Linked DNA regions of Novipirellula caenicola. Each later gene encodes a partner of the first gene's protein in a complex. Links are inferred from orthologs where the notes say so. Each region holds a gene or a part of one and is shown on either strand. Other genes may lie near its edges.

Region 1 (3,081 bases):
TCCCACAGTGCTTGTTGCTCAACGAAAGGAAGTAACGGAATTAGAGCGCTCAAAGCGTTGCGGTCCGAATTGGTCGAACCTCGGTCGTTTGTTCCACCGCCGTGGACTGGCAACTGGTTGTACGCTGCATGATAGTTGTGAAGCCCCAAGCCGATTTGCTTGAAATTGTTGCTGCAGCTCATGCGGCGGGCGGCTTCACGAGCGGCTTGGACTGCGGGCAAAAGCAATCCAACCAGTACACCAATGATTGCGATCACCACAAGAAGTTCGACCAAGGTGAAACCCATTGGACGAAGGGAAGTTTTTTTCATTCAAGTTCCTTTGAAACAGACTGTAAATAAATAAGTGAAAAACAGAAACGGAGAGGTCGAAACGGCCAGTGACGGCTTAGTAACTTGCTTCAAGTGCGTCGATCGAGGCACGTTCCTCCGGAGTGAGATCAGGCTGATCAATCACCGTCGTACCGGTCTTTTCAGCACAACCGACCATCGGCACAACACACAACACAGCAGCAACAACAAACAGAGAGACTTTCAAGTGATTCATGGACCGCTTACAGAGTGGAAAGGGGGAGGGCAGGTGGGGAAGCGAAACCTTCGTCTGACGCTTGATGAAACAAGAAAAGGGTCAGTTGGTTTCGTGGCAGAATCTTATTTAGCAGCAATCAGAAAAAATATAGAATTTCCGCCAGATTGCTATTAATCGAACTCGACAATCGCAAAATGAGGGCGTATCCGAAAGCAAGTGACCTCAGGAACGTTCTGTAACCCCAAAAAGGGGTCGCCTCAGCCGTTTGACGCCTCGAAATGCCTCGTCGACGTGGCTTCACCGTGTCAAATTGAACTAGACACTTAGTATCTTTTTCGACGTTTGATCTTGGAATCGCCTGGCACGGCCTTCGACGGAGGCGTCTGCGAAGTCGCAAGTGGATCACCAACCTCGCACGTCCGACAAATTCGGCACAACAAGCAAAGTGGCGTGGCCACACCAGTGCCCCCGCAGATCCGCCGATAACCTTTCGATAAAGGAAGGCTCTCTGCGATGACCGAAACCACGACCAAAAGCAAAACGATGTCCTCACCCTCGTCAATGTTCAACGAGGCAGGATTAAAAAAAGCCGCGGTGCTGCTAAGCTCGATGCCGACCAAGACGGCTGCGCGGGTCCTTTCGCAATTGCCGCCGCGTGCGATCGAAGCGATCAGCATCATGATCGCCCAAACCGATTCGTTTGGAGGTGACGAGCAGGAAGTCGTGATCGCTGAGTTTCTCACCAGCAAAGCGAGTTCGATCTACGCTAGTCCCGGGGGACTCGAGCGAGCCAAGGAGCTGATCAAAGAAGCGCTCGGCCGCGACGCAGGTGAATTGCTGGGCAATCTGCAACAGACGATCGAGTCGATGCCGTTCGGCTTTATCAAGAAGGTCGATGCCCAAACGCTGCTGCAGTTCATCGGCGACGAGCATCCGCAAACCATCGCGTTGTTGCTCAGCCATGTCCCGTCAAATTATGCGTCCGAAGTGATGTCGGGACTCGATCCCGAGAAACAGCTCGAGGTGATTCGGCGAATTGCCACGATGGGTCGCACCAGCCCCGATGCGGTTGCCGAATTGGAGTATGGTCTGGAAATGCGGCTTAGCAGCATGGTCAACCAATCGCACAGTAACACCGGCGGCGTGGCCAGCGTGGCAGAGATCCTGAACGTGGCCGAACGCAGTGTCGAACGGAACATCATGGAATCACTCGGGCGTGATGATCCCGAGTTGTCCGACGAGATTCGCCGGTTGATGTTTGTGTTTGAAGACATCTCGAAACTTGGCGATCGCGATATCCAAGCGCTACTGAAGAACGTGGAAACGTCGCAGTGGGCGATGTCGCTAAAAGGGGCCAGCCAAGTGCTTCAGAACAAAGTGATGAAGAACATGAGCACGCGAGCCGCCGAAAATCTTCGCGAAGAGATGGAGTATCTCGGCAGCGTCCGCATCAGCGAGGTCGAAGCGGTGCAACAAAAGATTGTCGACATCGTTCGCCATCTCGAAGACACCGGCGAAATCTCGCGTCCGACCGGCGAGGAAGAAGAAGAGTATGTGAACTAATTGCCTCGCATTCGCGCGCAATCGGAATCACTGTGCAGCAATGCCGCGGGAAGGAGTGACAGGAGACAAGTTCACGCAGCCGTTAAATTGCGATCCTCAACTACCTGTCAACCCCCTCGCGAGGCATTGCTGCCTCGGATAATGACCAAGCAGCCATTACAGACTACCTACTCGTTCTAAATTACGCGATACGCGGCAAAACAATATCAAGCGTTTTCTTCAACGCACCGCCACTAGCCCGGATTCCTTGGACCTCTTTCGGCCATAGATCGATTTCCAATTGATTGATTACACCGGTCCGACCGACCACGGTGGGCACCGATAATGCCACATCGCGGATTCCGTAGCATCCTCGTTGGACCGAGCTGACCGGCAAAATGCAGCGGCGATCCAGTGCGATCGCATCAAACACATCGCGAATTGCAATGCCAACTGCGAAGCCGGCACCGCCTTTGCGTTTGATCACTTCGGCGCCACTGCCACGGGTACGCGTGAATAGATCGTTGGCCATCGTGGCGTTCCAGCCAGGGAATTTGTCCAACGGCAAACCACCGACTGCGGCGCTGCTCCAAATCGGCACCATCGAATCGCCGTGTTCGCCCAAGATCAACGCCTTGGTCTGTGTGGGCGGTGCGTTTAGCTGGGCGGCGATCAACGAACAGAAGCGGATCGTGTCCAATTGTGTTCCCAATCCGATCACCTGACTGGCGGGCAAATCAAGCATCTGGGCGGCAACGTACGTCAACACGTCCACAGGGTTACTGACCACCAACACAATCGCCGAGGATTTGGGGCCAGCCGCTTTGACGTCGCGGACGATCTGAACGAACAGGTCGGTGTTGCGATTGATCAGGTCCAATCGCGATTCGTCGGGCTTGCGGCGAAGTCCAGCCGTGATGCAAATCACGTCGCTGTCGGCAATGTGCTCGTAACCGCCGCCGACGATGCGTTGGTCGGCCACACTTGGGCTGCCGTGCTGCAGGTCAAGCG
Region 2 (3,206 bases), 430 kb from region 1 along the record:
CTTGCGTGGTGGGAAAGAGGCGATCCACAGCAGCAAAGCGATCGTCAAAGTGTTAGGCGAATCGGCCGAAGCATGCGGGGTCCCCAAGGACGCCGTTCAATTGGTCTCGACCACCGACCGACAAGCCGTCGGCGAATTCTTGTCGCTTGGCGAGTTGATTGATGTGACGATCCCTCGTGGCGGTGAAGGATTGATTCGCCGCGTTGCCGCCGAAGCGACGATGCCGGTCATCAAACACTTTGACGGCAATTGCCACGTCTATGTCGACCAAGATGCGGATATCGAGATGGCGGTCAACATCATCGAAAACGCCAAATGCCAGCGAATGGGCGTGTGCAATGCCTGTGAATCGCTGTTGGTGCACGAGAAAATCGCGGCCGACGCGCTTCCCGCCATCGCCAAACGATTGACCGAGCGAGGTGTCGAAATTCGCGCCGATGAACGCGCGATTACCTGGATCGACAATGCGTTGCCAGCGACCGACGAAGATTGGTCGACTGAATATCTAGGACCCACGATCAGTGTCGCGGTCGTCGGATCGATCGAGGACGCCGCCGCCCATATCAATCGCTACGGTTCCCATCACACCGATGCGATCGTGACCGGCGATCTGCGTGCCGCCGAAACCTTTACCACACTGGTCGACAGCGCGGCGGTGATGGTCAACGCCAGCACTCGATTTAACGACGGCAGCGTGTTCGGGTTGGGCGCCGAGATTGGCATCTCGACTGATAAATTTCACGCGCGTGGCCCTTGTGGTCTTCGCGAATTGACCACCTATAAATACATCGTCCGCGGCGACGGCCACGTGCGAACTTAGTGCGACGAATCGGGTTTGCCACCGAAGCGAAGATCGCAACCAACAAGGACAAGGGATATGTCAGACGAATCGCTCAGCCAGAACCAAGTCGAAAGCTTGCTCAAAGCGATGGAAACAGTCGATGGACCGGCGCGGGATGCGACCGATTCCGATGCCGCCGAAGCAAAGCAGAACGAGACATCGGCCGTACCACCGCGTGGGAAAACGGCCCATCAGAAAGTGTCGGGACTGCTGCCCGAGGGCACGCGAGTCACCTCGTACGACTTCAAACGTCCTGAACGCGTTGGCAAGGACCAAATGCGGGCGATGCATTCGCTGCACGAAACGCTGGCCCGAAACTATGGCGCGTCGATGTCCGGTTTGTTGCGGACCATGACCGAAGTCAAACTGCTAAGCGTCGACCAGCTGACCTACAGCGAGTTCGTCTTCAGCCTGGACAACCCCAGCTGCTTTAGCGTGCTGAAACCAAGCCCGCTCGAAGGCCACTGGATCCTTGACGTCGCTCCGACGCTTTCCTACGCCGTGATCGACCGCATGCTCGGCGGCGATCCCAAGCCAGGTGAGGCGATTCGGCGACCGCTGACCGAAATCGAAACACGACTGATTCGCCGCATCGTCGACCTGTTTCTCGAACAACTCAAAGTCACATGGGAAAACATCGTCGAACTCGAATTCGACATCGACCGGATGGAGAGCAATCCCCAGCTGGTGCAAATCGTTCCACCGAACGAAGTCATCATCTTGGTCGGATTCGAAGTCATGCTGGGCAAGAACCGGGGCATGATGAATCTGTGTATCCCGTTCAACACGATCGAAGGTTTCAACTCCCAATTGTCGCGTAATGGCTGGGTCGGTTACGGCAAAGGAAAGCCAACGGAAAAATCACGCGAACGGATTTCCACCAGCATCGAAACGGCTCCGGTGGATGTTGTCGTCACCTTGGCGAGGTCTAAAATCCGCACCGGAGATTTATTGGAACTGTCGGTCGGCGACGTGATCACGACCGAGAAGGAAGTCAACTCGCCACTGGAGCTGTCGATCCAAGACGTCCCCAAATTCAACGCCCGCGCCGGTGCGTTCAAAGGCAAAAAAGCAGTCCGCATCGAATCGATCCTCGAATCCAAACGCATCCCGCCCGAAGAAGAACCCGAGTAGCCGAGGGGGGACGCGTTTACACTCGCGGTACGGTTCGCGAGTTCAGCGAATCGCGGTGCGTGCAATCGGATTCATCGATCCCCATTCCTACCCTGCCCCCCATTCCCACCCTGCCCCTCATTCTCACCCTTTTGTCCGGCGGCGTAATCGGTGGTGAAATCGAATCTTCTAGACCGCAATGGTTGCCGATCGCCGTCGCGAATTCCTTGAAAAATTGCCGCAGCAAGCACGAGGTGGGCAAAGTAAATAACGCTAGCCCGAGTGAATGCGCATCGAATAACCGATAGCCGCTGATCCACTCGCTTGCTCTGCAATGGACGACTACCTGCTGACTATAATCATGCAGTCGAAAAACCATTGCTCCTGGCTGCTTGCGGCCCCCTCTCGGATCGAAATCCATGTATCACTCCATTGGTCATTGCCTACGCTTGCCCTCTCTACTGGCCATCTCGATGTTGGCCACCCTGACACCCCTCTCGGTGCAAGCGAAGAATCAAACCACTGCAGAACGCCAACGTCCAAAGCTTCAAATCATCAATGCCAGCGACCAAACGGTCGACATCTTTTGGCTTGCCCCCGAAGGCAAACGCGTTCCCAACGGAACCTTGGAACCTGGCGACGATACCGTCATCACCACCACGCTTGGCCACCAGTTTGCAATCGTCGGTCGCCAAGACAAACACGAGCAAACGGTCACCAGTAAAACTCGGGTGCAAGGGATTCGTTTCGATTCGAACGGTCAAGACGGAGTTCCATCGTTTTACTCGCAATCAATCAAGGCCCATGGTTTTCCGATCGTGGCCTCGGCAACGGTCAATCCATATGCCCTCAAAGAAGCGAAGTATCTGATCGAAAAGATGCTTGGCAATCGCGAGGACGTGTTGAAGGCGATGACCGATAGCGGCGCTCGGTTATGCATCATGGCTCACAATGAATTTACCACCGATCTACCAGAGTTCGCTCATTTCGCTCGCAAGGCTCCCGCCGATTTTTCGCAACTCGATGGCAAGGACTACTGGGACGCTCGCGCCCGGGGCACTGGCGGAAGCGAAACCGATCCCTTTTGCTCGGTCGGCGAAGAGAACTTATTGGCCTACCCGGGCGACCCGTATGCCGCGGAAAGCATTTTGATCCACGAACTGGCCCATTGTATCCATCTGCGAGGAATGCTTAATGTTGACCCCACTTTCGATGACCGGCTCAAACAAACCTACAAAGATGCAATGGAACG

The links.
Region 2: the proteins of fliG (region 1) and fliM are in contact, whole or in part, in a crystal structure (PDB 4QRM), measured with the Thermotoga maritima proteins. The link is inferred for Novipirellula caenicola from one-to-one orthologs. Residues at the interface, in WP_004082903.1 of Thermotoga maritima: Phe122, Ser125, Glu126, His127, Pro128, Gln129, Thr130, Val133, Glu157, Arg161, Leu164, Leu165, Arg167, Ser169, Glu171, Val172, Glu175, Ile176, Asn179, Lys182; in WP_004081085.1 of Thermotoga maritima: Tyr124, Leu127, Asp128, Ile130, Met131, Gly132, Gly133, Pro134, Glu136, Pro139, Arg141, Thr144, Glu145, Ile146, Glu147, Ser149, Ile150, Lys153.

What each region holds. Positions count from the first base shown.
Region 1 is NZ_BAABRO010000001.1:247,553-250,633, forward strand. Bases 329-3,081 are described here. They hold fliG (flagellar motor switch protein FliG), read left to right. Parts: upstream 329-1,071; coding sequence 1,072-2,091; downstream 2,092-3,081. Other genes in these bases: ABEA92_RS00895 (hypothetical protein), read right to left, coding at 388-546; ABEA92_RS00905 (lactate/malate dehydrogenase family protein), read right to left, coding at 2,273-3,081. Outside these bases: ABEA92_RS00890 (DUF1559 family PulG-like putative transporter), read right to left, coding at 1-311. UniProt on the Bacillus subtilis protein: One of the proteins that forms a switch complex that is proposed to be located at the base of the basal body.
Region 2 is NZ_BAABRO010000001.1:674,507-677,712, forward strand. The notes cover bases 49-2,926. They hold fliM (flagellar motor switch protein FliM), read left to right. Parts: upstream 49-877; coding sequence 878-1,975; downstream 1,976-2,926. Other genes in these bases: ABEA92_RS02365 (glutamate-5-semialdehyde dehydrogenase), read left to right, coding at 49-820; ABEA92_RS02375 (hypothetical protein), read left to right, coding at 2,374-2,926. Outside these bases: more of ABEA92_RS02365, read left to right, coding at 1-48; more of ABEA92_RS02375, read left to right, coding at 2,927-3,206. UniProt on the Bacillus subtilis protein: One of the proteins that forms a switch complex that is proposed to be located at the base of the basal body.